Regions from separate parts of the Shewanella sp. MTB7 genome, predicted to be linked through region 4. Evidence: predicted binding sites of a transcription regulator. Region 4 holds the regulator's gene; each other region holds the start of a gene.

What was found. The regulator LexA, encoded in region 4, represses DNA repair genes until DNA is damaged. The targets are predictions, from matches to a motif close to TACTGTATNNNNATACAGTA.
Region 1: recN (DNA repair protein RecN) is a predicted target of LexA. The motif match lies at 3,569-3,588, and genes of this name have one in related genera.
Region 2: cphA (cyanophycin synthetase) is a predicted target of LexA. The motif match lies at 4,859-4,878, and genes of this name have one in related genera.
Region 3: HWQ47_RS10960 (acyl-homoserine-lactone synthase) is a predicted target of LexA. The motif match lies at 4,207-4,226, and genes of this name have one in related genera.

What each region holds. Positions count from the first base shown of each region.
Region 1 covers NZ_CP085636.1:4,411,949-4,420,263, reverse strand. The annotation lists gene HWQ47_RS19180 (penicillin acylase family protein) at 1-766, shown strand, start outside; gene HWQ47_RS19175 (TorF family putative porin) at 849-1,691, opposite strand; gene recN (DNA repair protein RecN) at 1,885-3,546, opposite strand; gene HWQ47_RS19165 (AEC family transporter) at 3,706-4,683, opposite strand; gene HWQ47_RS19160 (hypothetical protein) at 4,822-5,058, opposite strand; gene HWQ47_RS19155 (YjaG family protein) at 5,069-5,674, opposite strand; gene barA (two-component sensor histidine kinase BarA) at 5,649-8,315, opposite strand, start outside.
Region 2 covers NZ_CP085636.1:2,894,991-2,903,305, forward strand. The annotation lists gene HWQ47_RS12365 (efflux RND transporter permease subunit) at 1-2,299, shown strand, start outside; gene iadA (beta-aspartyl-peptidase) at 2,522-3,700, shown strand; gene HWQ47_RS12375 (cyanophycinase) at 3,782-4,603, shown strand; gene cphA (cyanophycin synthetase) at 5,038-7,854, shown strand; gene HWQ47_RS12385 (Mur ligase family protein) at 7,921-8,315, shown strand, end outside.
Region 3 covers NZ_CP085636.1:2,584,343-2,592,657, forward strand. The annotation lists gene HWQ47_RS10935 (chemotaxis protein CheB) at 1-144, shown strand, start outside; gene HWQ47_RS10940 (hybrid sensor histidine kinase/response regulator) at 141-1,424, shown strand; gene HWQ47_RS10945 (hypothetical protein) at 1,603-1,950, shown strand; gene HWQ47_RS10950 (alpha/beta fold hydrolase) at 2,172-3,110, opposite strand; gene HWQ47_RS10955 (LuxR family transcriptional regulator) at 3,291-4,040, opposite strand; gene HWQ47_RS10960 (acyl-homoserine-lactone synthase) at 4,274-4,855, shown strand; gene luxC (long-chain-fatty-acyl-CoA reductase LuxC) at 4,981-6,420, shown strand; gene HWQ47_RS10970 (acyl transferase) at 6,437-7,363, shown strand; gene luxA (luciferase subunit alpha) at 7,401-8,315, shown strand, end outside.
Region 4 covers NZ_CP085636.1:345,457-353,771, reverse strand. The annotation lists gene HWQ47_RS01555 (globin family protein) at 1-198, shown strand, start outside; gene HWQ47_RS01550 (GGDEF domain-containing protein) at 360-1,556, shown strand; gene mtr (tryptophan permease) at 1,665-2,921, opposite strand; gene plsB (glycerol-3-phosphate 1-O-acyltransferase PlsB) at 3,032-5,455, opposite strand; gene lexA (transcriptional repressor LexA) at 5,919-6,527, shown strand; gene HWQ47_RS01530 (cell division inhibitor SulA) at 6,524-7,036, shown strand; gene coxB (cytochrome c oxidase subunit II) at 7,470-8,315, shown strand, end outside.

The DNA.
Region 1 (8,315 bases), 2.3 Mb from region 4:
AGATTTTAATGAACAAGACTTTTTAACGCTACAGTTAGATAACGAAGCAAGATTTCTTATCCCCTGGCATCAATTCTTAATTAGCTTACTCTCAACTCAGCCAACGCGTTTCGCAAAAGATATTCAATATCTGAGAGACTGGCAGCAGTGTGCTTGTGCAGACTCTGTCGGTTATACCTTGGTGAGAACGTTTAGAAACCAGCTTATTGATACTAGTTTTTCGCCAATTGAAACTGGGCTCAATGAGCTAAATTTGAGTCTATCTGTGGTTAAACGCTATTTGGAACCCGCTATTTGGCAATTGGTTGTTGAACAACCAGTTGATTGGTTACCTGTTGAATTTAGTTCATGGAATGAGTTTATTATCTCTATTTATCAAGACTCGGTGATGACACTATTGGCTAAACACAGCAATAGGGCTGATTTAGCCGACTTACAATGGGGCGAGGTGAATAAGTTAGAAATAAAACATCCATTTAGCCGACAACTGCCATTGTTGAGTCGCTTTTTAGATATGCCAAGTCAAGTTGGATTCGGGGATACTTTTATGCCGGCGGTTCAACAGAGTTCATTTGGTGCCTCTCAACGTTTTATCGTTCAACCAGGTTCGGAGGTGAGTGGCATCATGATGATACCTGGTGGTCAGTCTGGTCATCCGTTATCAGATTATTATCGTTCGGGTTTTGATGATTATGCAAATAATGTGAGCACAGCTTTGTTACCCAGTGACACTGTACATAAAATCACGATTAAGGCCATTCACTAGATTTTAGAGCTCGTCAGTGTGAAGGTAAGAGGGTCGAGCTAAAATAATGGTGCTCCTAGTATTGGCCACAAAATGGCTTATTTCAGAAGACCCAGGTGACTTTGGCATAGTAGGAGCCTTTAGCTATTTCACCAAACAGTTCTTTGCCAGCTTTATCTGTTCCATTGTAAGCGACACAAGCCATAATGGGTCCTATTGGGATGCTCAAACCAAGATTATAATATAGGTAGGCTTTGCCAAGTGCATCTTGAGTATTCCAGTGGCCAAGCTGAAGATCAAGCGTGAGGCTGGTGTCCCATATTGGAATGGATTTATTATATTCGACTCGATATGCCTTATCTTGGCTCAAATCGCCCAAAATATCATTTAAGGTATGACTAAAAGATAGTTGGCCATATGGACTATATAGGTCGAATATGAGTTCAGTAAAATCCAAATTAATCCCTTTATTTGTACCTTGGATTAGGTATTGATATAAAGTCATCGATAGAACAACTTCTTTACTGAATCCATACCGATAACCAGCATACAGATCCGTTTCCAGATTTTCACCCGCATCATAGGGGCTGGAATCATCGATGAAATTGAATGTTGATAAAAATGTCCCTGCATATAATCCATTGCCAACATCAATTCCTGCATGGATCTGCACCGCGGGATCTTTTTGAGTCAGGGATACGCCATAAGCCCTGTGATCGGTCGTAATCGCTGCATGACCAAAATAACTTGAGTTAGCGTCGCTATATGTAGGTAAAAAAAACAAACTGCTTAGGATAATGAGTAATGTATAGATATAAGCTGTTCTAGAGTTTGAAAGCTGTTGGGGAGCAAGACAAAAATGAGTGCGTTCATAAGTTGAAGTTTTAGTATCATTTATCATTTTGCGAGGGAGGAGCCTCGACCAAGTGCTCAGTAAATAATTCATATCCCTTGCCTCTTTACTCTAAGTGGAGTTTCCTGATTAATAACCACTTACTTACTGTATGAGTGAGTATTAGTCTTAGAATATAGAACATAGATTTGCCTATATCCAATTAGCGCAAAGGAAAAGTGATAAAGAGTGAACCGCAGCGGGCAAAGGTCATGCCCGCTCTTTAAGAGGAATGAGCTGAGATAGTTTAACTGTGTAAAAGCTCTTTAGCATTGGCTAAAGTATTACTGGTGATTACGTCTCCACCGAGTAACCTGGCAAGCTCTTTGACACGCTGTAACTTGTCTAAAGAGATCATCGATGTCTCGGTTTTTCCAGCCTTAGTGTGCTTGTTGACAAACATATGTTGATGACCGTTACCTGCAACCTGAGGCAGATGAGTGACACAAAATACCTGTGTTGAATCACCTAAAGTGCGAAGCATACGTCCTACAACGGCCGCGGTAGGGCCGGAAATTCCCACATCGACTTCATCAAAAATCAAGGTTGGTGTCGATACTTTCTTTGCTGTGATCACTTGAATGCCAAGCCCAATTCGGGAAAGCTCACCACCAGATGCAACTTTAGAGATAGCTTGCATGGGTTGTCCAGGGTTTGTTGATACCTGGAACTCTATGCTGTCGCATCCATTAGGTGAGAGCAGTTCTTCGTTAAAAGAGACTGTGATGCAGAATTTACCCTTTGGCATACTGAGTTCATGTATCGACTGGGTTACTTTCTTATCTAATTCTTTAGCGTAACGGTTCCGGCTTTGACTTAACTTTCTTGCATGGGTTAAGTAGCTTTCTTTGTTGGCTTTTACTTGCTCTTCTAGTTGTTTTAAAGCACCTTCATCTGAGTCTAAGGAGCTTAGTTCTGCCAGTAACTCTTGATGATGATCATAAAGGGCACAAGGTAGAACTTGATGCTTACGTGATAGCTGCATCAGTTTTGAGAGTCTTTGTTCAAGTTGCTCAAAATGCTCTGGATCCAGTTCTAACTTATCTAAGTAGTGCTCAATTTCACTGCTACTTTCCTGAATTTGAATCAGTGCATCATTAAGCATATTGACGATGCTTTTGAAATCAGGATCGTAGGACTCAAGTTCTTGAGCTTGAGTGATACCCGTGTTTATGAGTGACTCAACACTGCCTTGATCATTTTCCTGTAAGATAAACAGTTGGTTTTTACAGGCTTGAACAAGCGCCGTGCCATTGGCAAGTTTTTTATGTTCGGCTTCAATCTCTTCAAATTCACCTTTATTTAGTGCAAATTCATTGAGTTCTTCAACTTGATATTGCAACAATTGTTTACGTGCTATGCGTTCATGTTGAGTCTGTTGAAGCGTCTTTAGTTCTTTTTCGATTAACTTACAACGTTGATAGCCAGAGGAGACGGTTTCAAGTAACAGCCTGTGGTTAGCATAGCTATCTAATAAAGTAAGTTGGTGCTCACTTTTAAGCATGGCATGATGGGCATGTTGACCATGAATTCCAATTAATAGTTGACCGAGATTCTTAATCTGGGCGAGAGGAACTGGGTTACCATTAATATAGGCTCTTGAGCGTCCATCACTGTTGATCGTTCGCCTAAGAATACACTCTTGATCCAGTTCAAGGTCATTATCTTCAAGCCAACGTTTAGCTAAGGGAACATCATCTAATGAAAATCTTGCACTTACCTCTGCTTTCGTCGCGCCAGATCTAACTGTACTGGCATCGGCACGATTGCCCAAACATAAGCCTAACGCATCAATTGCAATCGATTTACCCGCACCGGTTTCACCCGTGATGCTGGTCATTCCAGGCTTAAAATCCAGTTCAAGAAATCGAACGATGGCAAAATTATTAATGCTGAGTTGGCAAAGCATGATGAGACACCCTTACTTTAGGTACTGTGTTTATGAACAGTATATACTGATTTTATATACAGTAAAGTGTTGTGTGAAAAATAACCTTGCGTTACCTGTGAATACTGCTGTTTAAGCATTTAAATCACTTAAATATTAATGTGTTATCTATCGATATTTTTAATGTAAAAATTGATCTATTAAAGGCAAGGTTACAATACTTAATATTGTGCCTAGCATAATTGCTTGTGCACTTATCATCACTTTAATCTGATACCTTTCAGCTAACAGATACACACTCGCTGCCGTTGGAAGAGAAGCCAGTAATACTCCCATGACGAAGTAATCCCCCTTAATTCCGAACGCTGATAATAAAATATAGGCCAGTGCGGGTTGAATGAACAATTTAGCAAAGTTTATCCAGCTCAGCTCTATAATTTGGTTGAACACACTGGATTTCATGTTGTAGCTGTCTTGGCTACCGCTTGCTTTAGCGAGCACCATGCCGATAGCAAAGAGCGCACAAGGGCTGGATGTCATGCCTATCTGTTTTAACATAATAGAGAGGGGTTCGAATAATTCAAACTTGAAGGCGGACAATAGTACACCGATAGCGCTGCCAATTACGACCGGGTTCTTGATTAAAGAGAGAATGATAATCAGCAGTGCTGACTGTTTCTTACCTTGTTTTCCTTTCCTCTTCTCTTGATATAATTCGATAACGACAAGGACTAAGGCAAAAACGATCACCGAGAGTAAACTGGCAATAGCAGCGGCGGCTAGGGCTGATTGTTGCCCCGGAAATAGCATGGATAATAATGGGATACCGATAAAAGCTGTATTACCGAATGTGGTGTTGAGTGCTCTTAATGCGGCTAGATCTGCACGACCTTTATTGGTGATATGTGATACCAGCATAACCAGTAGGTAGGTGATTAGCATCGCTAAGCTGTATCCTGCAATAAAGCCCCATTGTAGTATCTCATCGATAGGAGTTTGTGCTAGTGCGATAAGCATGATTGCAGGAAAGGCCACGTAATACACATATTGGTTCAGTACCATATCGGTGTCGGGTGGCAAAAGTCTAAGTTTCTGTACTAGTGAACCTAATATCATCATGGCGAGCACAGCAAACAGAGGGGTTAAAATTGGTGACATTAAATACCGTTCCAAGTTGGCGTCATACCTAGCTAAAGTACCATAACAGATGGGAGGTGAACTATGTCCTAGCTACAATTAGGGAGATAAATTAAAAAGAGACATGACTGGAGTTAACCTTGTCTCTTTTTGGACTATTTATTTAACAGTGTGACGACGTGAGAGAGGACGTTTGATTACTGAAACGGTTTCTACTTGGGTCTGGGTTGCCATTCTATTTAGCGGTAAAACACCCAGTTCACGATAGAAATTAATCTGTCTTCTAAGCTCAAACAAGGAACCCGTTCGACATTGGCCGCTTATTGAAAGCGTCCAAGTATCAGTTAATCCCTTTGCATTCGTTAAAATAAAGCCTTGATAAATTAACTTACGCATAATTAAAAGGTTAGCCTTCTTGCATACCTATACCAATATTGGATACCCCTGCATCGATAATATCTTTGCGCAAGGATTTTATGAACTCAGCATTGAGTTTAGGGTTATCTTCAATAAGCGTTAACAAGCTCTCTTGCAGTGCTTTCTCATCGAGCATAACTTCATGATTGAAGATGTAGTCATCGAACGCATCTTCATCGAGATCTACATCTGAGATGGCTTCAATGTAATTTGCCACAGTACTGGATGACAATTTACTAATATTGACAATATCTTCTTCAATTTTACTTTGAAGTGCACTTAAGAGCGCAATCAAAGCTGTGGTTGCATCCATGGCAGGATAAACACCATATACATCAAAATTAGCCGGATCTGGGGTGATAAGCTCCAGTCTTTCTAAGTAAATATCAATATTAAGTTTTAGCTTTGAATCATAGCTTGATTGCCATAACAGGTTTAGTACCGTGTCTAATACCTGAGGGTCACCAAACTCACAGACTTCGGAGAAAAGTTTATAGTTGGGTAGCATGCGTTGACATAAGGCAATAGCAAACACTTTTTTCTGCTGAAAATCTAATGCTTTTACTCGTTTAAAGAAGCCTAGTTTGGTTGTCATCTATTACGTCCGTTGATAACTGTGATATCACTTGAATTGCGGCTGATTCTACCTTAGTTAGCTCGTCAAGTAACTCAAGTATTTCAGGTTCGACATCGGCAACTGCAGAGTCATCTTTTAAATATGACTCAATCTGCTGGCAAAGCTTCTGTGCCGTAGGTACGCCGCAATAACAGCATGCTCCGTGGAGTTTATGTATAGATGAGAGCATCGACTCCAGATTAAACTCCTCTAGTGCTGTTTTTATCAGCTCTGTGGTTTCAGGAATAGAGGCTACTAACATTTTAAGCATATCCAATGCTAAATCTTGTTTTTGGTTCGCTTGTGCTAAACACAGTTCCCAATTAAGGGTAAAGGGATCGAAATGGGTAAATTTAGGTCGCGTCTTCCAACGATGAATAACACTCTTAAGTGCAGCTTCATCAATAGGTTTGGGCAGGTAACCGTCCATTCCACTTCGTTGAATAAGCTCTCTCTCTTCGGCAATAGCATGAGCTGTTACGGCAATAATGGGAGTGTTGCGGTTTAAGGATTGCTGACGTATCTGCTTAGTCGCGTTGATCCCGTCTGTGCCTGGCATTTGAATATCCATAAATATAAGATCAAAACTACGTTCCTGAGCGACCTTAACCGCGCCTTTGCCATTGTTTATCACAGTAACTTGAGTGACAAGTTCCTTTAGTAGCGTATCAATTAGCTTAAGGTTTGCAGGGTTGTCATCGACGGCAAGTACGCTCAATGCCTCTCTGGCGACGGGTTCGGCTTGGCTATGAACTACATGTTGGTATGAGCTATCGGTATCAGGCTTAGGATCAATAAGTATTTTAGCTAATGTATTTGTGCCTACTGGTGCGGGGAAAATCTTATCAACGGAACCAAATATTATGTGTAAGTTTTGTTCATTGGTACCAGAAAGGAAGATTAAGTAATGGCAAGAGGCTTTAATTATCTTTAACTGTTCTGAGGAGTCTTTATTTGGGTTTAACCCCTTACAGCTGACGACACCATAATCATATATGGTAGAGTTTTGCCTTATATGTACTTCGAGCTGTGTCGATGAATGCAGGTTTGTGACTCTCATGCCCCAATGGTCGAACTGTCTTGCCAAGGCATTATTAGACAGCTCTCTAGGCTCTACTAATAATACGGTTTTGTTCAGGAGTTTCTTTGTAGGTAAAAACTGACCAACCGGGTATTGGCTTGTTTCTAGTGGCAAGGTAAAACTAAAGGTGGATCCAATGTTAGCTTCGGATTGACAACTAATCTGTCCCCCCATTCGATTTACTAAGCGCTTGGTGATAATCAAGCCAAGACCGGTACCACCGAATCGACGCGAGATTGAGGTGTCTGCTTGTCCAAAAGCTTGAAATAGTATCTCTTGTTGTTTGATATCGATGCCAATACCAGTGTCTGTTATCTCACATCGGAGCAGTATTCTTTCTTTTGAGCTTTCGCTGAGTTTAAGGTTGAGCTGAACACTGCCTTTATCGGTGAATTTGATCGCATTACCGATGAGGTTAGTAAGAATCTGACTGATCCGCATCGCATCACCGCAAAGGGCTTCAGGGATCGACGGCTCGATGTCAATAACCAGCTCAATATTCTTCTCGCGCGCGCTATTTGATAACAAGGTTACGGTATCGTCGATAACTTCACGCAAAGCAAAAGGTAAGTTCTCTAAGACTAATTTTCCCGCTTCTAATTTAGAAAAGTCTAAGATGTCATTGATGATCTCTAATAGATTTGTTGCACTTTTTTCTATGGTATTAATGTAGTCTTGCTGGCTTGAATGCAGTGGTGTCTTAAGTAATTGTTTAGCGAAGCCGATCACACCATTTAGTGGGGTTCTGAGTTCATGAGACATATTGGCTAGAAATTCAGATTTGATTCGACTCGCTTCTAGTGCCCGTTTTTTTGCTAAATCTAATTCAACGTTTTGGATCTCAATTTGCTCTAAGGTTTCCCTGAGATCTGAGGTCGCTTGGTCAATGTTTTGTTGCATTTCATCATGGTATTCAGACAGCGAACTCGCCATAGCATTGATACCGCGCTTAAGGAGATCCAGTTCACCAATCAAATTACCATCAACACGGGTATCGAGTTTCCCCTCCCTAATTTTGGCCACCACCTTCACCATGTCAGTGATGGGTTGGGTTACATTTTTAACCAGACGGAAAGTAAAAAGTAAGTTAAGTTGAACCCCTATCAAGACGATGATAAAGGCGGCAACAGCAGCTCTATGCTGCTCAAGCAATGAATTCTCTTTATTGACCAGTATTGCAATATAACCAAGTTTAGTGGCGACAAGGTGTTGAGGATCCCTTTCATCAAAGGTACTGAGTTTTAGCTCGTGATCCGATGAGAAAATGGGACTGCGCAGAATTAAACTATCACCCACTTGTTGCAGCTCTGTTCTCATCAGGCTCGTTAATGACTTGTCGTAGCGCATCAATTCATGATCTTTATAGTGATGAGAGGTGACGATGACACGATTTTCAGTGTCGAAAATAGCGATAAACTGGACTAGAGAGGATTTATTGAGTTGAGCTGCAGTGATCAATTTTTTGGTTGTTTCAAAATCTTGCTTTTTGAGACCTATTTCAGCAGCGATGGCTAAGGGCTCAATAATATTGCTTCCTTG
Region 2 (8,315 bases), 2.5 Mb from region 4:
TTCTGAAGAGGAGAGGATCACCTTTAGGGGCAACCGTGAAGCTATGATAGGCCTAGGAGTCTCTAAGCAATCGACCGCCAATACCTTAGATGTTGCCAGGGCAGCCAATGCTTTAGTTGATACCATAAATCCAACCCTACCGGCTGGCATGGAGATTAAACGCTCTTATGACAGTTCAGTATTCATTGAAGCGTCGGTGAAAGAGGTGTACCAAACCCTCTTTATTGCGATGTTGCTGGTGATCATTGTTATTTATCTTTTTCTTGGCAGCGTAAGAGCGATGTTGATCCCGGCGATCACCGTTCCCGTCTCCTTGATGGCGACATTTATCGTGTTGTATGCCTTAGGGTATACCATTAATCTGTTGACACTATTAGCCATGATTTTGGCCATAGGCATGGTGGTTGATGATGCGATTGTGGTACTGGAAAACATACATCGGCGGATCGAGGAGGGTGATTCTCCCCTTAAAGCGGCTTACTTAGGTTCTCGAGAGGTGGCGTTTGCTGTTGTCGCAACCACCCTAGTGCTCGTGGCGGTGTTTATGCCGATCACTTTTCTTGAAGGTGATTTAGGTAAGTTGTTTAAAGAATTTGCCGTTACCATGAGCGCCGCCGTTATTTTTTCAAGTATTGTAGCGCTGACATTAAGCCCGATGATGTGTTCAAAATTGCTCAAACCAGCAGGGGATGATCCTTGGTTAGTGCGAAAAGTGGATGCTGGAATGAGTGTGGTGACAGGGTTATATAAACGCTTACTTATGAAAGCGATGTCGCATCCCTACTTTATTGGTTCATTGGTGATTATCGCATTAGCGTGCAGTGTATTACTGTTTAAAGAGGTACCGCAAGAGTTTGCTCCGAAAGAGGATAGGGGATCGATGTTCCTTATTGTAAATGGTCCACAAGGGGCAAGCTTTGAGTATATTGAATCCTATATGGATGAGATTGAAACTCGGTTGATGCCGTTGGTGGAGGCTGGAGAGATAAAGCGATTATTGATCCGTGCGCCAAGAGGTTTTGGCCGCAATGCTGATTTCTCAAATGGTATGGCGATTATTGTGCTCGAAGATTGGTCTGTGAGAAGAAGTGCCACCGAAATCACTGGGGATATACGCAGAAGATTAGCGGATTTAGCTGGAGTGAGAGCTTTTCCTATCATGAGGCAAGCATTTGGTCGTGGTGTCGGTAAGCCGGTGCAGTTTGTGCTCGGAGGTCCTAGCTATGAAGAGCTTGCTAGGTGGCGTGACATTATTCTTGAAAAGGCCAAAGAAAACCCTAACTTGATTGGTTTAGATCATGATTATAAAGAGACTAAACCTCAACTTAGGGTCATTATTGATAAAGATAGAGCCGCAGATCTTGGTGTTTCAATATCTCATATTGGGCGTACGCTTGAGTCAATGCTTGGCTCTCGATTCGTCACCACCTTTATGCGTGATGGCGAAGAGTATGATGTGATCGTTGAAGGGAATCGTGATAACCAAAATACCGCTGCAGATCTTGAAAATATCTATGTTCGCTCTGATAGAAGTCAAGCCTTGATCCCACTGTCTAATTTAGTCCATGTGGAAGAGTTTGCCGATGCTAGTCAGTTAAACCGCTATAATCGAATGCGCGCGATCACGCTCGAAGCTAGCTTGGCCGAAGGATATAGTTTAGGCGAAGCATTGATTTATCTTAATGCTCTGTCCGCAACTTACCTCCCTGCTGAAGCTGTCATCAGTTATAAAGGACAATCACTGGATTATCAGGAGTCGGGGAGCTCGATGTACTTTGTATTTGTACTCGCGCTTGGTATTGTTTTTTTGGTTTTAGCGGCGCAGTTTGAAAGTTATGTCCATCCTATTGTCATCATGTTGACCGTACCATTGGCGACACTTGGTGCGTTACTGGGCTTGTGGATGACAGGTCAGAGTTTGAATATATACAGCCAGATAGGGATTATTATGCTGGTGGGTTTAGCGGCGAAAAACGGGATCTTAATCGTGGAGTTTGCTAATCAACTCAGAGATAAGGGCGTTGAGTTTGAACAGGCGATAATACAGGCATCATCTCAGCGTTTAAGGCCAATTTTAATGACAGGAATAACTACCGCTGCAGGTGCTGTCCCTCTGGTATTATCCCAAGGCGCGGGGGCTGAAACTCGGTTTGTTATCGGCGTGGTTGTGCTTTCTGGCATCGTGCTGGCAACGTTTTTTACTATCTTTATTATCCCTGTTGCTTATACCATGTTTGCTCGACACTCAGGCTCCCCGGATGCTGTTGCTCAGGCGTTAGAAAAGGAGTTGGCCAAGTAAATTATTGAGTACAATCTTAAGTGGCTGAAGTGTAAAGGCTGAACAGAATGACTGTTTGGTCTTTGCCATTTTTATTTTGTTCATGTTAAAAGTGGGTGATTCCTATTCAAGTCGATGTAGCATTTAATGCTTAGCAGATAATGCTAAATTGTTAAAAGGTTACGTATTTAATATGTTATTCTTTGTACTATTCGATCTTAATACTATTTTCTATCAAAACTTATGACATCTTCTATTAAACAGACACCATTCATACTTATTAAAAATGCCAATGTTTATACCCCAAAGCCCCAAGGAATAATGTGTCTGCTTATTGGTGGAGGTCGAATTCTATACATGGGTAAGGATATCCCGACGTTAAGCCAAAATTTGGGTGTTAATGAGGTCGATTTACAAGGGCGAATGTTAGTACCAGGCTTTATCGATGGTCATGCTCATATTTGTGGTGGTGGAGGAGAGTCAGGTTTTTCCACTCGAGTCCCTCCAGTGCCATTGTCTGAGTTTACTTTGGCAGGTGTTACTACTGTGGTGGGGTTGTTGGGTACCGATGATATTAGCCGTTCTACTGAGTCACTAGTTTCGCAAGTATATGGGTTAAGAGAAGAGGGGCTTTCTGCGTATTGTTATACGGGGGGATACCATCTACCACCAACGACACTGACAGGTTCGGTAAAATCAGACATTGTTTACATTGAGCCCGTTATTGGTGTTGGAGAGCTCGCCATTAGCGATCACCGCTCAAGCCAACCTACGTTGAATGAGTTATTGAAAGTTGCTGCAGATGCACATGTTGCAAGATTAATGACGAATAAGGCGGGAGTCTTACATTTACATTTAGGGGATGGAGAACGTGGATTGTCATTAGTACGAGATGCATTAACGGGATCAGAAATACCTGCTCGTACTTTTAATCCAACCCATGTTAACCGTAAGCGAGAACTCTTTGAAGAGGCATGTGAATTGACGACGCGTGGCTGTTGGATTGATGTTACAGCTTTTGAGACTGGCGATGTGGGCTATGAACCTGAAGTTGCATTAACGCGTTATATTGAAAGTGATTATCCACAGGAGAAACTGACCATTAGCTCAGACGGTGGTGGTTGCTTGCCTGACTTTGATTGTCATGGTCATTTAGTTAAGTTAGATTTTGGCAAATCATCTTCAATGACTGATGTGTTTAGACAATTACTTATGTCAGGTTATTCACCTGAGAAAGTATTGCCATTTTTCAGCACAAATGTTGCACAACTTTTACAGTTTAAAAATAAGGGAATGCTTGCACAAGGTATGGATGCCGATATAGTAGTATTTAATGATGATTTGTCAGTTAGCCATGTGATGGCAAAGGGAGATTGGCATATTTTTGAAACCGTACTTTGCCGAAAGGGGATGTTTGAATAACATTTAACTGTTGTTTTTATAACCGTAACCAAGATGAAAGGTTGCCAATAATTATAAATATAAAATAGAGAATAATAAACTATGTGTCCTTCCCCTGCTCATCACAGTCATTCTCGTGGCTATGTGATCCCAATCGGCGGCGCCGAAGAAAAGATCAACAATCCAGATATATTAAAAAAGTTTATAGAATTATGTGGTGGCAAAGATGCCAATATCGTTATTATTCCAACCGCGTCTAAGTTGGAAGATACAGGTGAACGATATGAAAAGTTATTTGAAGAATTGGGCGCGGGTTATACATATTCATTGCCAATCACAAAAAGAACTGATGCAAAAAATGAAGACTTGCTGCAACATTTAGAAGAGGCTACGGGTATCTTTATCACAGGGGGGAATCAGTTAAGATTATCGACAATCCTTGGAGGAACACCTGTTGCGCAAACAATTCGCAGGCAAAATGCTCAGGGAACCCATGTTGCAGGTACTTCTGCAGGTGCTGCAATAATTTCTCAACATATGATCATAGGTGGTAGTTCTGGTATTGTACCAACAAAAGACGGCGTAAATCTCGCGCCTGGATTAGGCCTTAATAATCAATTGGTTATCGATCAACATTTTAATCAAAGGAATCGCTTATCTCGCCTATTAAGTGCGGTTTCGTATAATCCTTTCTTAATTGGTATTGGTTTAGATGAGGATACTGCGGCATTTATCAATGCAGATAATGTTTTTGAAGTTGTCGGTAGTGGCTCAGTCACGGTCATTGATCCCTCTGATTGTGATCATTCTTCGATGGCTGAAGCGAGTCGAGGCGATGTTATTACTATCGTCAATGTTAAGTTGCACATTTTGTCAGCTGGTTCGCACTTTGATATCAATAATAAAGTGGCCATGCTAGATTAATTCATTCTTAAAATAAGCTTTTAAATTGGTTTATTAGCTTATCTTTATCTCTGTTAAATCTTTCTTATCCCATCCTGAAAGTTACATTTCTCTCGTTCTCAACGAAGATGTTTGATTTTTACCTCATCGAAAAAATAGATCATGATAAAAATTAAATTCGTTAATGATAAAGGGCATTTAGGATATAAAGCTCTAAAAACACTCATGGTATCGCTTACTCTAATGCTTTGATATATATAGTAATTAATCACATGCTGCTGTATAGTTAATTAGTTGTTTGCAAATCCTATTTTCTGCGCTAATTTAGTTATCTAACAATAAAACTCTGACGCTAGAAATGTATATTTTTTCATGGTCGTTAGGGGGATTAACTCTTAGTGGGATAATAATCTGAGAAATTCTCTGTCTCTTTTTTTTCTATGTAGGAAATAAAAATGAAAATATCTACGACCAATATATTTGTAGGCCCTAATGTTTATGCCAACTTTCCCGTTATGCGATATGAACTAAATTTAGGTTGTTTGGAAAACTGGCCATCTATGAAATTGGGTGAACATTTTGTATCTGCATTACTGGATGCCATTCCTACATTGCAGTCTCATGGTTGTTCTTATGGAGAGGAAGGTGGGTTTATACGACGCTTGAGAGAAGATGATGGCACCTGGATGGGGCATATTTGGGAGCATGTGGCGATTGAACTGCAAAACTTAGCAGGCTCAGATGTAAGTTTTGGTAAAACCCGCTCACTACCTGAAAACGGGCATTATTGGGTTGTGTACGAATACAAACATAAAGATGTTGGTAGAGAGGCTGGAATACTGGCACAAACCCTTTTAATTTCATTACTCCCTGAGTCGTTACAAAAAGAGTTAGTCACAAAAATAGAGGCTGATTTTGATTTTAAAGATGAGCTTGAATCTTTTATCAGAATGGCGCAACGAAAAGAGTTTGGTCCTAGCACGGGGTCGTTAATAAAGGCCGCCGAAGAGCGAAACATCCCTTGGTTACGATTGAATCAATATAGTCTAGTGCAATTAGGTCATGGTAAGTATCAACAACGTATTCAAGCAACAATAACGAGTGAAACTAAACATATCGCTGTTGAGTTATCCTGTGATAAAGAAGATACGCATAATTTATTAAATGATCTCGGTTTACCCGTTCCTCAGCAAATGATGATCTATGGTAAAACCCAAGCAATTAGAGCGGCTAAACGTATCGGTTACCCTGTGGTGTTAAAGCCTTTGAATGCGAATCATGGTCGTGGGGTTAGTATCAATCTAAACAGTGAAGCCGAAGTCGAAAAAGGTTTTGTTCATGCAAGTGAACATGGTACAAGCCGAGCTGTTTTAGTCGAGAGTTTTGTCACTGGTTTCGATCACCGAATGCTTGTCGTTAACAATGAGTTAGTGGCAGTGGCAAAACGCGTTCCGGGGCATGTTAAAGGTGACGGTGAGTTAACAATAAGCCAACTCGTTGATCAAGTGAATGAAGATCCTCTTCGTGGCATTGGTCATGAAAAAGTGCTGACACGACTAGAGCTCGATTTACAGGCAAATGGCTTGATTGAAAAGTCAGGTTACACTCCTGAAAGTATTTTAGAAAAGGATCAAATATTTTTCTTACGATCTACTGCAAATCTATCTACAGGTGGAACGGCAATAGATGTAACGGATATTGTGCATCCTGATAACCGAGAAATGGCAGTTAGAGCAATCAAGGCTATCGGTTTAGACGTCGGTGGCGTGGACTTTTTAACGGACGATATTAGTAAATCATATAAAGATATTGGTGGTGCCATTGTTGAATGTAATGCGGCGCCAGGTTTTAGAATGCACGTGGCACCAAGCGAAGGAAAATCACGTGATGTTTCTGGAAAAGTGATGGATATGTTGTTCCCTGCAGGGCAAAGATCGCGTATTCCAGTAGCGGCGATTACGGGGACAAATGGTAAAACAACCACATCTCGTATGTTAGCCAATATTGCTAAAGTAGCGGGATACACCACAGGGATGACCTCAACTGACGGTGTTTACATCGATGGACGTTTGAGTGTGAAAGGCGACATGACCGGCCCTAAATCAGCGCAAATAGTATTACGCGATCCAAGTGTCGATTTTGCTGTGTTAGAAACCGCTCGTGGGGGCATTGTTAAACGAGGTCTAGGCTATCACGAATCGGATGTCTCCTGTTGTATCAATGTTACCGCAGACCATTTAGGCTCCCGCGGTATTGATACTGTTCAGCAACTGGCTAATGTTAAAAGAATCGTCGTTGAAGTGGCTAAGGATACGGCCGTTTTAAATGCTGATGATAAATACTGCCTAGAGATGGCTGATTATTGTAAAGCGAAACACATCTGTTATGTCACTATGGACTCAGGTCATGGATTGGTGCGTGAACATATCAGAAATGGCGGTAAGGCCGTGGTACTTGAAAAAGGCATTAACGGTGACATGATTACCTTCTATGATAACGGCGCCCACATTCCATTACTTTGGACTCATTTAATCCCCTCTACCATGGAAGGTAAAGCACTTCATAATGTTCAAAACGCCATGTTTGCGGCAGCGATGGCCTATGCGTTCAATATCTCACTGGACCACATTAGCCAAGGCTTACGGACATTTACTAACTCCTTCTATCAAGCCCCTGGTCGGATGAATGTTTTTGACGAGCATCCATTTAAAGTGATTTTGGATTACGCCCATAACCCCGCCGCGATAAAAGCGATAACAGACTTGGCGATGCGACTTGATGTTAAAGGTAAGCGTCGTATTGTGATGGCGATGCCGGGTGATCGCCGGGATGAAGATATTATTGAAGCTGCCAGAATCTGTGCAACAGGCTTTGATGAATTTATCTGTAAAGCTGATGATGATCGTCGTCGAAGAGGCTTTGATGAAGTGCCTAAAATGTTACAACAGAGTTTGTTGGCTGCTGGCGTCACTGCGGATCAAATCCAGATTATTCCAAGTGAAATTGAAGCGGTTGAATTCGTACTTAGTGTCAGTGAACCGGGTGATTTGGTCATTGTTTTAGGTGACAATATTACCCGATGTTGGAAACAAATTGTTCATTTCGGAGATGATGGACAAACACGTAACATTAATGAAAAACCATCGTCTGATTACGCTGAAATATTATTCGAACCAGTTGAGCATGCTTTCCTTTTAGAGGAAGGGCAAAGATTGGTGAAAGATGAACGAGGTGTGCGTATTGTCACCCAACATGATGAAGAAGCAGATTAGAAGCATCTTGGTTTAGGCATCATACTTGATGCCTAATTTTGTGATAACGACATTAGAAATAAGTCTATGATAATACTAAATTTTGAAGAAGTTCGTCGCATTACTGGACCTAATTTATTATCTCTACAGCCGGGAGCTCTCATCGATGTTTATTTCGACGGTGTTAGCCATGAAGCTGTTTGGCAGTGCTGGCAACAGCAGATGTCTGAAATATTTGACTTGTTAGGTTGGCAGCAAGAAAGTCTCTATTATCGGAATTTTAGTGGTGGGATGAACTTATCCATTTCAGCCCCTATTGATGCGTTATATACTGCATGTCAAGCTGTCCAGCTTGCATGGCTGTTAAGTGAGGCACAATTGCTATCACTTCCTTTCCCTGATAAAAAAATTAAGTTCAACGAATTAGAAAGTAATCTTGCTGATGAAGTGAACCCTGAGCTTTTGGCGCTAATACTAGTAGC
Region 3 (8,315 bases), 2.2 Mb from region 4:
ACTGCCGAGGTCGATGTAATGCTGAAAGCTGCGATAGATTTGGTTGAAGTTGATAATATCCTTTCCATTGTCGATTTGGGGAATTTCTTTGCACAATGTCAATTTGAGTCTCAGTCAGTAGGCGATAAGGAGGGGGAGGCATGAGTGACTTTTTTCCAAAAATCCTTGTTGTTGATGATGAGCCCAATAACCTGCGAGTCTATGAGCGTATTTTAGCTCCGCTTAAATTAGATATCATTAAAGCTCATTCGGGTCAGCAAGCCTTAGCGATTGCTCATAAGCATGATTTTTTTCTGATTTTAATGGATGTTCAGATGCCAGGTATGGATGGATTTGAAACAGCCTCACTCATCTTAGATCATCCCAAGACATCTCATATACCTGTGATATTTATTACCGCATTTGCCCGTGATGAAACTTTCGAGTTCAAAGGCTATATGAATGGCGCGGTGGATTATTTAGTCAAACCAATTAATGATGAGATTTTGAAAAGTAAATTGGGTGTGTTCTTAGAGCTTTATAAAGAGCGAATTAAATTAGACAAAGCTTTTAAAATAAAGGAAAAAGCTGAAGAGGAGTTAAAAGTACATAAGGAGAATCTCGAAGAGACAGTTAAAGCGAGAACCAAAGAGTTACAAGAGTCTATTGAACATTTATTAGCCACTCAGGACAAGTTGGTTAAAGTTGAAAAAATGGCCTCTTTAGGACGTTTGGTTACAGGTGTTGCTCACGAACTAAACACTCCAATTGGGATTTGTGTGACCGCAGCATCCTTTATTGAGGAGGAGACAATTCGGATCCATAAAAGTCTGATTGATCAAACATTAGATTCATGTGATCTTTCCGCTTTCTGTGAGTCATCGATTCAAGGGTCTGAAATGTTACTTTCAAACCTAAGTCGAGCGACTAACTTGATTAAGAAGTTTAAGTTAATCGCGGTTGATGTATCGACGGAAGAGTTATCTACGTTAAATTTGATGTCACATATTGATGAAATCATCATTCAAACCTTACCAAGTTTAGATCTCACTCATCATCAGATCACCATTGAAGGAGATAAAGAACTGACGGTGGTGACTTATCCAGAGACATTGAAACAGGTATTAAAGGAATTAATGCTTAACTCCATCACTCATGCATTTGAAAGTGAGGTTGATGGCCGTATTGCGATTGATATTAAAAGAGTGGAGGATAAAGTTCGCCTCTGTTTCCGTGACAATGGCCGAGGTATAGAAGCTGAAACCTTGGGCATGGTATTTGAACCTTTTTTTACCACAAGTAGGGGGACTGGAGCGAGTGGTTTAGGCTTGTATATCGTGTTTAACTTAGCTACTCATGTACTTAAGGGTGAAGTGTCCTGCAGCAGCCAAGTTGGCGAAGGAACTGAAGTTATCATCACTTTTCCCCTTGAACATAGATATTAGCGGGTCTTAAAGTGGCTTAAATTACTATGTTAATTATAAATTGGTTGAATGAATTGTGATAAACAACACAAAAACAAATTGTTAATGGCTAACTTAGCGCAGCGTCACACATACTAAAAATACTATGTAATATCATTTAGATAAAGCTATATTGATAGAATAAATAGGATTTATCGAAATGAAAAAAATATTACTAGTTGGTCTAATTACCAGTTTATTTCTGGCTCCAGCATCTGCTAAAAATCTTGACACAGACACAGCGCTTGGCATGGCAAGTTTAATGTTCTGTACAACAGTTTACAGTGAAAATGAAATGCAAATGGAGGGCACTATCGTGAGTCAGTCGATGAAGGCACATCAAAATGCTGGTATTGATGCAATGATAATGTCAAAAGAGACCAGTGAGCAACTAGATGAGCACATGGCTAAGTTTCAATCAGCGAGTACTGAGCAACAAATTAAATTATGTGACCAAGCTATTCAATTTGCGCGCGAAAGTGACTTTGTAAAAGTGAACGCGTCATAAATCAAATTTCCCATCGTTAATGATCTATATCTATGCCTCCTACTAAACTTTAATGATAGTAAGTAGGAGGTTGTTAGACTTAAGACTCTCAAATTACTCCACATAACGGGTGTGCAACGTCATAAAAAGTTTTATGTTACTTTTCTGATGTTTACCTGCGTTTAGCGATGATAAATAGATTTTGAATGCTAAGACTTTTTCGCCCTAGACTTGTTTCGAGTTTAATTTTTAAGTTGTTCAACAAAGTGATTAAATAAAACAGCACTCTTTTTTGGGGATTCAATCATAGGGAGGTGACCTGTGTTTTTAAGTAATATTACTTGAACATTATTGAGTAATGGACAAATCTTATCCAGGGCACTTTTGTCTAAAATTCTGTCTTTCTCACCCCATATAATCAGTACCGGAACTTGAATTCTATTTAAGTAAGGGAGAAGATCATTATGGTGAAAATCATTAAATATCTTGTGATGTAATCGTTTTTTATGTGCCTGAAGTGCCAAGTGTGTTTGCTTTAGAAATTTTGGGATATGAGTTGACTTATAGAAAGTGTAGTTAAAGTATTCAATCGGATTTGTGCAATCAATCAATGGATTGGGACGGTTCGAAGCCAAATCACGAAACATATCGCTCTTAATTGGGCTATCGATACCTGCATTATCAAATAAAGTGACCGATAGAACTTCCTTGGGAAATAGGGCTGCATAGGTTGCAGCAATCTGTCCTCCCATAGAACTGCCAAGTATATGAAAAGGGGCTAGTTGGATTTTGGTAACAAACAAATGGACACGTTTAACCTGCGCTTCGACACTGTAGTCGGCATCAAACGGTGAATCACTCTCTCCATGCCCAAGTAAATCCAATGCAATGATTCGATATTTTTTATTTAAAAATAACGACATTTGCAGCCAGTTATCCTTGTTTGCGGTAAAGCCATGGAGCATAAGGAGTATTGGTTTATCGTTTATTTTGTTGCTTATCATTACGTTATCTAGATAAACATAATGCTCACCAAGTAGAGTGATATGTTTACGGTTGAATCCAGAGAAATAACGGATGATGTAAGTTATTAATCGATATAGGTATGAGGGGATAAAATAGACAAAGATTAAGGCAATTAGCAGTATTAGCATGAATGTAGATATAAAAAACCAAAACATGAAGTTCTCCTATTAAAAGTGACACGTTTTCCTACGCTAAACTAAAGAGTGTGAAACTATCACTATTGTTACAGTAGCATAGTATTTACTGTGAGCTTGATAATGTAGAAGATATGGCTTGCTTTAAGAGCGCTATCCTGATGATGAATTAAGCTCTTTAGATATGATCATTGCCGCAGACTATGATGAGGAAAATGGATTAATTATTCCTGTTAAGATCGATTTTGAGACACTTTGACAGCGATTGTTAGTACCAAGTTTGGCTTGTAAATTAGTAAGATGAAAAGAAATCGTTCTTTCTGAACGATCCAGTATTTTAGATATTTCCCAGGTGGTTTTACCTTCACAAATCCAAGCTAAACACTCTTTTTCCCTTTGTGTTAAATACGTACAAACTTTATCAATATTCTTATTAACTCTTTGATAACTATCTAATAATTCTGGAATGATTAATGGGACGCAAATATAAGCATTTGAACATATAGTGTTTAATGATTTTGCATGTTTTGAATTAGCAAAACTGATTAATCCAAAACCTTGGTTCTTGGTATGTATAGGAAAGCTAAACCCTGAAAATAAACCGACACTTTTTGCCTGCTCTATTACATTTTGTTCTTTTTTTATATTATTGTGTTGTTTTAGCATACTCCAAATTATGGGTGAATAATTCGATATACAATAATCAAGAACAGGATCATGCTTAATTAGGTTTTCATTATTATAGTATTCCTTCCAATGTTTAGGGTAGTTATCTAAAATAAATAAGTCTGTTTTAATCATAGATGTTGGGTTTACTATAACAAATAGAAAATATTCACAACGAAGAAATAAAGTTAACTCAGATAGACATAAGTTAATGTCATTATTACTTTCAGATTGACGAAGTTTATTGTTAATTTCAAATACCATGCCAATGTCAAAATTATTCATTTAAAATCCATTTCATGTATATACTTAGATTGTGTGTCTTTTGTCATGCTAGCACATTACACTCTGTTCCGCATTGCTAACAACTGCTTATATTATATTATTAAACTAAAGTCGTAGTGGGAAGTAAACCTTGTAAAGATCTGTATTGATAAGAACAGTGTCGTAACCCTGTAAGATAATACAGGGTTACGAATTACTCATGATTGCTATAGTGATTTCCAAAGGGAGGTGGTATGACTATCATTATAAAAAAATCAGAGTTCCTTACTATTCCAGATAGAGAATATATTGGTTTGTTGCGCTTGCGTTATCAAGTATTTATTTTAAGATTGCAGTGGGAATTAACTTCAGGGCTAGGTATTGAATCAGACCAATATGATAATGCGGATGCTAAATATATATACGCTTGCGATAATACTGATAAAGTTAACGGTTGTTGGCGCTTACTACCTACTACCGGAGACTACATGTTAAGAACGGTATTCTCAGAATTACTTGGTGATCAAGATGTTCCTAATGACCCTACTATTGTTGAGTTAAGTCGATTTGCGGTTGAAAAACAGAGTTCAACAATGAATGGGGTAAGTAGTGAAATAACAATGAAACTTTTCGAAGCTATATACACTTATGCGATAAGTAATGGGATAAAAGAATATGTTTCAGTGACATCCACAGCTATTGAAAGGTTTTTGAAACGAATTAAAATCCCTTGCCATCGTATTGGTGATCAACAGGTTCATTTACTAGGTTCAACCAAATCAGTTGTGTTATCTATGCCTGTTAATGATATTTTTAAAAAAGCAGTGATATATTAATAATGTGAAGCTAAAGGTTATATATTTATAGTCGTGTAGTCTTAGAATTGACGATGTGGAGTTAAATAGGTGGTTGGTGTAAATGAATCTAGGTGTTAACTATTATGTAAATAAAGAGGTTGTCAATGACAAAATGTATTCCGATAATAATTGGTGGTGTAATTCAAGACGTTGTAGGTGGAAAAACTAAAGAGCTAACATTAAGTAATGAACAGAAGGTTTTCATTCCTGTTCTTGATAGTAATCATATTAATTTATTAATAGGAAGCAAAATAAAAATCAATCTAACATTAAATCAAATAATTAATTTTCTATATACTGTTGGACAGCGTTGGAAGAGTGAAGAGTATGCTCGTCGCCGAACATATATTAGAAATTTAAAACAGTGCCTTGGGTATTCAAGTGAAATGGCAAAATTAGAAGCAAATTGGATTGCAATGTTGCTTTGCTCCAAAAGTGCTTTATATGACATTGTAAAATATGACTTAGGCTCGCTGCACATTATTGATGAATGGATTGCTCAAGGAGAGTGCTATGTTAAAGCATTTCCCAAGGGGAAGTCTGTGCACTTATTGGCTGGTAATGTACCTCTGTCAGGAGTGACTTCTATTCTTAGGGCTATTTTAACTAAAAACGAGTGCATTGTTAAAACATCTTCAGCAGATCCATTTACCGCTACGGCATTGATATCAAGCTTTATTGACACTGATGCTGACCACCCTATAACTCGCTCTATGTCGGTGATGTATTGGTCGCATGATGAAGATATTTCTCTGCCAAAAATAATAATGAAACATGCTGACGTTGTGGTGGCTTGGGGGGGAGATGAAGCTATTAAATGGGCTGTTAAGTATACACCAGCTAATATTAACATTCTAAAGTTTGGTCCGAAGAAAAGCATCAGTATTGTGGATAACCCAGAAGATATGATTATAGCGGCAACGGGTGTAGCTCATGATATTTGCTTTTATGATCAGCAAGCATGTTTTTCTACCCAGAATGTATATTACATAGGAGATAAAATAAGTTTATTTATTGATGAACTTGAAAAACAGTTAACTCTTTATGAGAATATTTTACCAAAAGGTTTTCAAAGTTTTGATGAGAGAGCTGTTTTTAGTTTAACAGAAAAAGAATGTTTATTTGCAGGGTATAAAGTGAAAAAGGGGATAAACCAAAGTTGGTTAATTGTTGAATCACCTTTAAATGCACTCGGTAGTCAACCTTTATCACGTTCTGTCTATGTTCATCATGTCTCAGAATTATCTGACATACTTCCTTTTATTAATGGGAGTACTACGCAAACAGTCTCGATAACTCCATGGGAATCCTCATTTAAATATAGAGATCAACTCGCTGAACGTGGTGTTCAGCGTATCGTTGAATCAGGTATGAATAATATATTTAGAGTCGGTGGTTCCCATGATGGTATGCGCCCTCTTCAGCATTTAGTTAATTATATATCTCAAGAGAGGCCATCTGATTATACAACAAAAGATGTTGCTGTAGGAATAGAACAGACACGTTATTTACAAGAAGATAAGTTTTTAGTTTTTGTCCCATAATTTAAAAGGAAATCATATGGAATGCTCAAGTCTTTGCTTCGCGATAGATCATGTTATTCATCTTGATAATGATAAAGAAATCAGAGTTTGGGAGACGTTACCAAAAGATAATACTGAGTTAAGGAATAATACAATTCTTATCGCTTCAGGTTTTGCTCGAAGAATGGATCATTTTGCAGGTTTAGCTGAATATCTATCAAGCAATGGTTTTCATGTTATTCGTTATGACTCACTTCATCATGTTGGCTTGAGTAGCGGAAATATTAATGAGTTTTCAATGTCGATTGGTAAAGATAGTTTGCTTATCGTAATCGAATGGCTTAAGGGGCGTAATATTAATAAGTTAGGTTTGATTGCTGCAAGCCTATCTGCTCGTATTGCATATGAAATAGCAAGTGAAGTAGATTTATCTTTTTTAGTGACAGCTGTTGGGGTTGTAAATTTGAGAGATACATTAGAAAGATCACTCAAGTATGATTACTTACAATTAAATATTGAAGACTTACCTGAAGATCTAGATTTTGAAGGTCATAATTTGGGCTCTAAAATTTTTGTGACTGATTGTTTTAAACATAATTGGGACACGTTAGAGTCAACAAAAAGTAAAATGAAAGATTTAAACATTCCATTTATTGCATTTACTGCTAATAACGATGATTGGGTTAAACAATCTGAAGTGTTGGAGGTGATGGGTTGTATTACGTCTAAAAAATGCAAACTTTACTCCTTAATTGGCAGTTCCCACGATTTAGGTGAAAATCTTGTAGTACTAAGAAATTTTTATCAATCAGTGACTAAGGCTGCAATATCTTTGGATAATGGATCAGTAGATCTAAATGTTGAAATTATCGAACCAGGGTTTGAAGTGTTAACGAGTGTCACAGTACAAGAGCGAAGATTAAAAAATAAAATTGAAAATGAATTTCTAGAGTTGATGAATTAATAGCCATATCCCGTGATATCAAATAAAGGAAAATATTATGAAGTTCGGAAATATTTGTTTTTCATATCAGCCACCTGGTGAGACTCATAAACAGGTAATGGATCGTTTTATTCGACTTGGTGTTGCTTCGGAAGAGCTTGGTTTCGATACATACTGGACTCTTGAGCACCATTTTACAGAGTTTGGTCTTACAGGTAACCTTTTTGTTGCTGCAGCAAATCTACTTGGCCGAACTAGCACATTGCAAGTAGGAACTATGGGCGTAGTACTGCCTACGGCTCATCCAGTTCGTCAATTAGAGGATGTGTTGTTATTGGATCAAATGTCTAAAGGTCGCTTTAACTTTGGCGTTGTCCGAGGTTTGTATCATAAAGATTTTCGAGTATTTGGCGTCAACATGGAAAATTCACGTGGGATAACTCAAAACTTCCATAAAATGATCATAGATGGCGTAAAGACAGGAAGAGTAAGCTCTGATGGAGAGCATATTGAATTTCCTGAAGTTGAGGTTTATCCAACAGCTTATTCGAAGGAGATTGCAACGTGTATGACTGCTGAATCAGCCAGTACAACGGAGTGGTTAGCTGAACGTGGATTGCCAATGGTGCTTAGTTGGATAATTGGAACCAACGAGAAAAAGGCACAAATGGATCTTTATAATGAGATTGCGACAGAGCATGGTCATGATATTACTAAGATTGACCATTGTATGACATTTATATGTTCTGTTGATAAAGATAGTAATAAGGCCCGTGAAATATGCCGTGCTTTCCTAGCTAATTGGTATAACTCTTATGTTAATGCCACCAATATATTCAATGATAGCAACCAAACTCGTGGTTATGACTATCATAAAGGTCAATGGCGAGATTTTGTATTAAAAGGTCACACAAATAGTAGAAAGCGTGTTGATTACAGTTATGAAATTAACCCTGTAGGTACACCTGAAGAG
Region 4 (8,315 bases):
GTACCGGTCTTAAAACAGCTTGCCCAAAGACATAACGCTTATGGCGTCAAAAAAAGTCACTTCACACCGGTAGGCAATGCCCTACTCTATACCCTAAAAACGGGTTTAGGCAGCGAATACACCGATGAAGTAAGGCAAGCATGGATCTTAGTTATCCACGTTGTGTCTGACACGATGAAAACAGAGGTTCAAAACTAGCAAATTATCGAAATTAAGCACAAACTCCTTACCAAGCTTTATCAATTGAAAAAAATGTCGACTTATAACGCTATCGCTAATCGATATCTGATTTGAGCAGCTTTTACGGATCTGCCATCCCAGAGTTAAGTGTTTAACTAATTTAATTATTGGGGTTTGTTTTGTCTGCTTTTTACCACCGATGTCGTTATCTCTTTCTTCCTCTATTCTTTACAGGCTTATCGCTGATCGTTTTTCAGCTCTCGCAATCACGCTTCCAGGCTTGGCAAGGGATTATAGAAGAGCTTCCTTATTGGTTACTCACAATCGGTATAGTGATTGCGATACAGTTTAATCGAAGTCGCTTAGCCTATCTAGCCACCTTACTGCTCGCTTATTATCTATGCATGACCGACCCTAGATTTGCCATAACGGGTCTAAATCAGTTTTCAGATCAGCTCTTATTAGGTGGCGCATTTACCATCACTTGGTTTGCTTTCATTAAGGACAGAGGACTGTTATCTCCCCATACCTTAGTGCGAACTATCGGGATACTTTTTTGCTTCATTGCTGCTTTTGGTTGGATTTGGGCCAACACACATTTCAAAGGACAATTAGACACCCTTCTCCCTAAATTCATGACAACAGAAATCCGTGTATTACTCCCTCTTTATATATGTGTCTTGTTGGCTTTCTCTCGGGGGCTCTGGCTATCAAATTTAGCGAGTACCGCCATTTTAATCACCTTACTTCTCTGGGGGGGACACTTTCTACTGCCTAACCCACTCCCCATCTCAGTTTCTGTATCAACGTTAGCGGTTATCTTTTTATTAACAGTGCTGACTGACTCCTATTTTTTGGCTTATCGAGATGAACTAACCGGATTAGCCTCCCGGCGAGCACTCTATAATTTAGTACTTTCTTTAGGTCGAAAATATTCTGTTGCTATGCTGGATATCGATCATTTCAAAAAATTTAATGACACTTATGGCCATGATGTTGGCGATCAAGTACTGAAACTGGTTGCCAGTAAAATTGCAAAGGTTACCGGTGGTGGTAAAGCATTTCGTTATGGTGGAGAGGAGTTCACTATCGTCTTTTCCCGCAAAGACACCTCATCGGTATTAGCCCATCTTGAAGAGGTACGCCAAGCAATAGAAGAATACGATATCGTACTGCGCGATGAGAAACGTAAAAAGCAAACGAAGTCAAAGCGCAACCAAGCCCATAGCAAAAATGATAAGAAAATTGTGGGAGTCACCATCTCGATAGGAGTAGCCGAACATCAAAATGGTGAGAGCTTCGATCAAACAATGAAACAGGCTGACTTAGCCCTATATAAAGCTAAAAAGAAGGGCCGAAATCAGATCTGTGCTTGATAGCATTAGTTTGCCAAAACCATTCTGAGTAGATCACTTTCTTATACTGATTACTATGATACAAAAAAGCCCTCACAAAGAGGGCTCTTGGTTCAAACATGACTTTAATTAACCATAAACAGGTAACATATCGGCCATTGCTAAGAGGTGACAGGCACCAGTGATAACGCCGAACATCATCACTATAGCAATCACCAGATTACCACCTGGCACTTTAAAACTAGTCGCATCAGGAAACAGCTTTCTGATCCGATACGCCATCATAGCTGGAACGATAGCAGTCCAAATTGTCGCTGCAAGCGCTGCAAAACCAATAGCCACCAAGAAACCGTTAGGGAATAGTAGACCAAGTATTGTTGGGGGTAAAAAGGTCACCGCCGCCGTTTTAAAGCGTCCAGTCCTAGACTCGTCAAAACCAAAAAGGTCAGCAAGAAAATCGAACAAACCTAAGGTCACACCAAGAAATGAAGAGGCGACGGCCAAGTTAGCAAAAATGGTCAACATACTCGTTAACCAACTACTGCTCATGACATCCGATAGTGCAGACACTAACACGCCCATATTACCGCCTTGAGCAATAATACCGACAAAATCACTGCGAGCAATATTTCCCATGGTTGCCACTAACCAGCAGACATAGATAACAAAGGCTATCAAGGTGCCAATAACAATGGCTTTAATAATAGTATTGGGATCTTTACCGTAATATTTAACTAGACTTGGTACATTGCCATGATAACCAAAACTTACCAGACCAAATGGGAGTGCTGCCAACATATAAGGCAGATATGAATCTTCTCCACTTGGCATAAACAGTTTTGTGGTATCAATATCAATAAGCAGATCACCTATCGCTAGGAAGAAGGTAATGATCATCCCACCTAGCATCACCGTTGTGATCCTATCGACAGCCTTAGTACTGATAAAAACGATAAACGCCAAGCCCAATGCAAATACTAAACCTGCAACACTTTGTGGCAACTCAATACCTGAAGCTTGCAGACTATGGTTAACGATTGAGCCACCACCGCTGATGTAAGCATAGGCAAGAATATAGAGGACAAAAGCGATAGATAACCCATTCACAATCCTCCAAAAATTACCTAACGTTTCACGCGTCAAAGTGTCAAAACTAGTACCAGGTTCGAAATGAAGATTAGTCTCAAGCAGTAATAAACCTGACACTAACATACAAAACCAAACCCCTAGCATCATAAGAATTGAGTAGCTAAACCACATACCCGCACCGACAACGGGCAGAGAAAACATACCTGCACCGACAGCAGTACCCGCAATAATCATCGCGCCACCAAGCAACGACTTACTAGCAACCTTATCTTTGGCTGCATTCATATGATTGGCCATATAACCCTATTTCTCCAAGTTTGAACTATGACCAGTAATTGTCAGTATCATTATGTGTAAATCTAACTCAACGAACTTTCTCAACACTCGCTTATCTTTGGCTGCACTCATCAAGCAGATCTCTCCGCAGCGACACTATCAACAATGGTTTGCCTAACAGAAGCTCTTAATAAACCATTGGCGTGAGCCCTAATCCTCTGAACGTCAGCTTTATTGCCATTATCCTTTAAATACCCAAGATCTTTTAACTTAACGCTCAAGGTTCTATACAAATTTTTATCATAGAACTCAGGTGCAGTAATTCCATGCAAGGCACCTAACCGCTTGGCTAATCTATGACTTTCAGCCTCAAGAGCTGAACGTTCCATCTCTGGAAAATCAGCAAGCAGGTTAAAGATGATAGCGTAACGCTGCAGCGTTTCACTAACAGTCCCTGCAAGCAGTAACAACTGATTAATCTGAGTCTCAATAACAGTAAAACCTGCGTCTTCTGTGATCAAGTTCTGTTCAATAAACAGATCGAGTATCTGCTCAACTAATCGAGCCGTATCCTTTACTCCCATGAACAGTTCAGCCTGAAGCAGAGGGTAGAAATCAGCAATAATATCGATAATTTCAGCTCTGGTTATCCGTTCATGTTGAGTCAAACAGCTAGCAACAAGTGAAGGAGTGATCATAAGGTGAATAATATTATTACGGTAATAGGTCATCGCGATCGAGATACTCTCATCGATTGAGATAATATCACCTAATGGATCGCTCTCCAGCTGAAACTTCTTAAGCTCCAAACCCTGTGTAACTAGCTGCTTACCATCACCTTCAACAACTGAAGTATATGAAGTGTATGGTAGGTCTTTTAGCAATTTAAGATACAGATCCAGTTGCTTTTCAAGCTGAGTTCTTTCTAAAGCATTCTGCTCAGAGGCTAACAAAACTAAGCTGGTCAGGGTCACTGAACTCACTGCTGCTGCATCGTTAATATTGGTCATCACTTGATTCGCAAGCGTGTTCACCACTGGTGTCAACCAAGTTGGTCTCTGCTCAGGATCGTTAGCGATCTCTTCACGCCAACCAGGAACCTGTTCATTGAGAAAGTTATGTAATGTGATCGGTTTGCCAAAGTTGACATAGCCTTGGCCAAAATTACCCAGCTTGCGTAAAGCCCCAACAAGCTGCCAAACAGACTCTTTCTTTTTCTTCTTACCACTTAACTCTTTATGGTAGGTTGCCACTTCCATCACATGATCATAACCAAGATAGACTGGCACAAGTGTTACAGGGCGTTCCATACCGCGCAGCACACTATTCAGTGTCATAGCGATCATCCCGGTCTTAGGAGCAAGTAGGCGTCCAGTGCGAGAACGACCACCTTCGGTGAAGTACTCAACCGAATAGCCTTTTGTAAATAGTTGATCCAAATATTCACGGAAAACAGCGGTATACAACTTGTTCCCCCTAAAACTACGACGAATGAAGAATGCACCACCTCGACGGAACATAGGACCTGCAGGCCAGAAATTTAGGTTAATACCGGCAGCGATGTGCGGCGGCACCATACCTTGATAATAGAGAATATAAGAGAGCAGCAGGTAATCCATATGGCTACGGTGACAAGGAACATAGATGATTTCATGACCATCATGGTGCAACTGCCTGATCTGCTCAGCACCTTTGATATTGATCCCTTTATACAGCTTATTCCATAACCAGGTTAGAAAACGTTCTGCAATACGCACTAGACTGTCTGAATAGTCCGCCGCTATTTCATCAAGATACTCCATCGCTTTTGATCTAGCTTCAACTTCGGAGATCTTCTTGCTGGCAGCTTCCTCTTGGATCGCTTTCTTTAAGGTGTCAGAGTTAATCAAGGCATGAAAAAGTGCTTGCCTCTTAGGTAAAACCGGGCCTGTCATCACTTTACGCTGACGACTAAAATGCACTCGTGCTACCCGCGCAAGTTTTTGAGCAATACGTTTGTCTGTGCCATGTTCATCGGCCATATAACGGATCGACACAGAGTTAGAAAACTGTACAAAGTTATGTCGACCTAAAAATAAGATCATCAAGCATTTACGCAACCAGGTTGGATTTTCACGTTCAAGCACCGCGGCTTTCATGGTGTCATCTTCTTTACCCGGCGTTCTTCCCCAATAAAGACTCACTGGTACGAGTTGTATATCCAGATCTGGGCTATTTTTATGCGCCTTTAATAGACCCATAAAACTGCTCATAAAGAATTCGTTACTCTTCCTTTTACCCATTAGAGGCTTAGCCCCTTCTAAGCAAACGACTCTTGGAGTCGATTCCCCCTCAACCACAAGCGGATCATAAGGACTAGGCAAACCTAACTCACCGGTGATCTCACTGAGCGCAGCGATATCACTTAGAGATTCAGTTTTCATAACGTAAACCAAGGGCTTTTCAGGATCTAAATTAAGATCTTTAAAAGGTTCATGAGGCACGACAATAGTGTGCACCAACTTTTTCTGAAGCCAGCGTAGTGATTTAAACCAAAGAGAGTCTTGTTTGGACATTATTCTTATGCAATGTGTTTTATTTAATAACTGCATAGAGTACCAGATATTGAATAATTCCACCAAAATTAGCTAGCCCTATATCTGAGTGCCAACTGAAGTTATGTATATATGAGTTCCATATTGATGATTGATGACTTCACGGCTTTCATACAGCAGTCCCTGAATATACCCAAGCTACTTAGAAATGCAGGATTCAGTGAGAACTTAATGTGCTTTAGGCAAGATATTGATTGTTGGTAATGGTTGTTCCCTTGGCAAAATCAATAACGCAGAATAAAGTGCACTCTAGATTACAATAGTAACCCATCAACGAAAGCTTTGCGCAAGCCCACTTCGTTGTTGCATCAGCCTAAATAAAGAGTAAAAAGAAAGAGAAAAATAGATAAAATGTGGTTAATACTTGCACTGCACAAGATACTGTATATACTGACAGTTACTGTATAGAAAGACAGGATCACCCATGAGACCATTGACACCACGACAAGCTGAAATTCTTGAACTAATTAAGTGCAATATTGCCGAGACAGGTATGCCTCCTACCCGTGCAGAGATTGCCAAACGTTTGGGTTTTAAAAGCGCCAACGCCGCAGAGGAACATCTAAAGGCCTTAGCTAAGAAAGGCTGTATTGAGATTATTCCTGGCACATCTCGTGGTATCAGGTTAACTCAGGTAGAAGAACCCGGTCTACCTTTGATAGGGCAAGTCGCCGCTGGTGAGCCTATTTTAGCCCAAGAGCATGTAGAGCAGCACTACCAAGTTGATCCAAACATGTTCCACCCCAGTGCTGACTTTCTACTTAGGGTACGTGGTGATAGCATGAAAAACATCGGTATCCTAGAAGGCGATCTTCTTGCCGTTCACAAATCTACTCAGGCAAGAAACGGTCAAATCGTTGTTGCTCGAGTTGAAGATGATGTCACCGTTAAACGTTTCGAGAAAAAGGGCAACACTGTTTATCTTCACGCTGAAAATGAAGATTATAAACCGATAGTCGTTGATCTCACTAACCAAAGCCTAAATATCGAAGGATTGGCAGTCGGTGTTATCCGCAACGGAGGTTGGCAATGAATAGATTAATCGGTAACGGTCCTAGACACCCTGGACTATGGTTAGATCACGAAAATCAGTATTCGAATCAGTTACGATCAAGCACTATTTCGACGGTGGCAACCCACACCCATGGACGCGATGAGTTACGACAGGTAAGTGCTCAACTTGCCACATTAAGTCTCCAAGGACAGTGGATCGTGTTAATCAGCCCACCAAATATTGGTTACAAACAGGTGTTAGCAGAAGCAGGAGTTAGGATGAACCGAGTCCTACTCGTCCATGCCAAAGATGAAGTCGAAACACTCTGGGCGATGGAAAAAGCACTAACAAGCGGCACATCAAGTGCAGTACTGTGTTGGACTCAATCTTTAGATGCACGTGATAGTCGCCGCCTGCAAATTGTTGCTAAAAGTGCCAGAGCTTTAGGTATTGTGATTGAAGATGCTAATGCCGGTTTGCAAATAGAAGCGCATAACCACGTACTCGATTCCACTATAAAACCAAGTTTGTTCGGCTCTGTTCACTAAATACAGCCAATAAATAATAAGCTAATAAACTGACTTCAAGCCCCTTATTGGGGCTTTTTTGTATCGAATTATTTTTAAAATAAAGAAAAAGTGATCTTGATCAATATTTCAACACCAAGTAGGTTAGAGATATAACAACGATAATTTGTTATATCCAAACGATTTAGTCGTCTGCAAAGTAAATCAATTCACAGTGATATAACTGCATTGTTTTGCCTAGATGAAATCGGATCAGATATAGCCAGTAGTTGGTACAAATGTGGTTATCCTGGCAGCAAACAACAAGACTGCTTACTTTTTACAATAAAAAAGTAAAACCACTAATGTACTTTGAAGTCATCGTTGCTTTGTTGGGAACTTGAAGAGTTTGCATAGAGCAGAGACTTACTGTGTGACTCTTCTTTGTCTTATATTTTGACAGAGGAGAAGTCTAGTGAAGAAAGTGTTGTATTGTTTTTTGGCGTTGCTGTTTACGCCATCCATGTTGGCATCAGAGATGCCCTTGAATATGACTCAAGGGGTCACCGATATCAGTGGTCAGGTTTATAACCTCCACATGATTATCCTATATATCTGCTGCGCCATCGGGTTCCTGGTTTTTGGTGTCATGATCTACTCCATGATCAACCACAGAAAATCCAAGGGAGCGATTGCCTCCAATTTTCATGAAAGTACAAAAGTCGAAATAGCGTGGACAATTATACCTTTCATCATCCTCATTTTAATGGCTATCCCTGCTACTAAAACATTGATTGCCATGGAAGACTCCTCCGATGCCGATATAACAATTAAGGTCACCGGATCCCAATGGAAATGGCATTACAGCTATTTCGATCAAGATATTGAATTTTACAGTTTACTCTCGACTCCAAGAGCACAGATTGAAGGAACGGAAGCTAAGGGAGTAAATTACCTCCTTGAAGTCGACAAGCCTTTAGTGCTGCCCATCAATAAAAAAGTACGTTTCTTGATGACCTCTGATGATGTTATCCACTCTTGGTGGGTACCCGCTTTCGCCGTCAAAAAAGATGCAAACCCAGGATTTATTAATGAAGCTTGGACTCGTATTGATAAGCCCGGTGTTTATCGCGGCCAATGTGCTGAGCTATGTGGTAAAGATCATGGCTTTATGCCCATTGTTGTTGAAGCTCTTACCGAAGCTGATTTTGATATTTGGTTAGCTGCACAGAAAAATGCAGCGAGTAATGCAGCCGCCGAAGCACAAGCCGCACTATCTCAAACCTTAAGCATGGAAGATCTCATGGCTCAAGGAGAACAA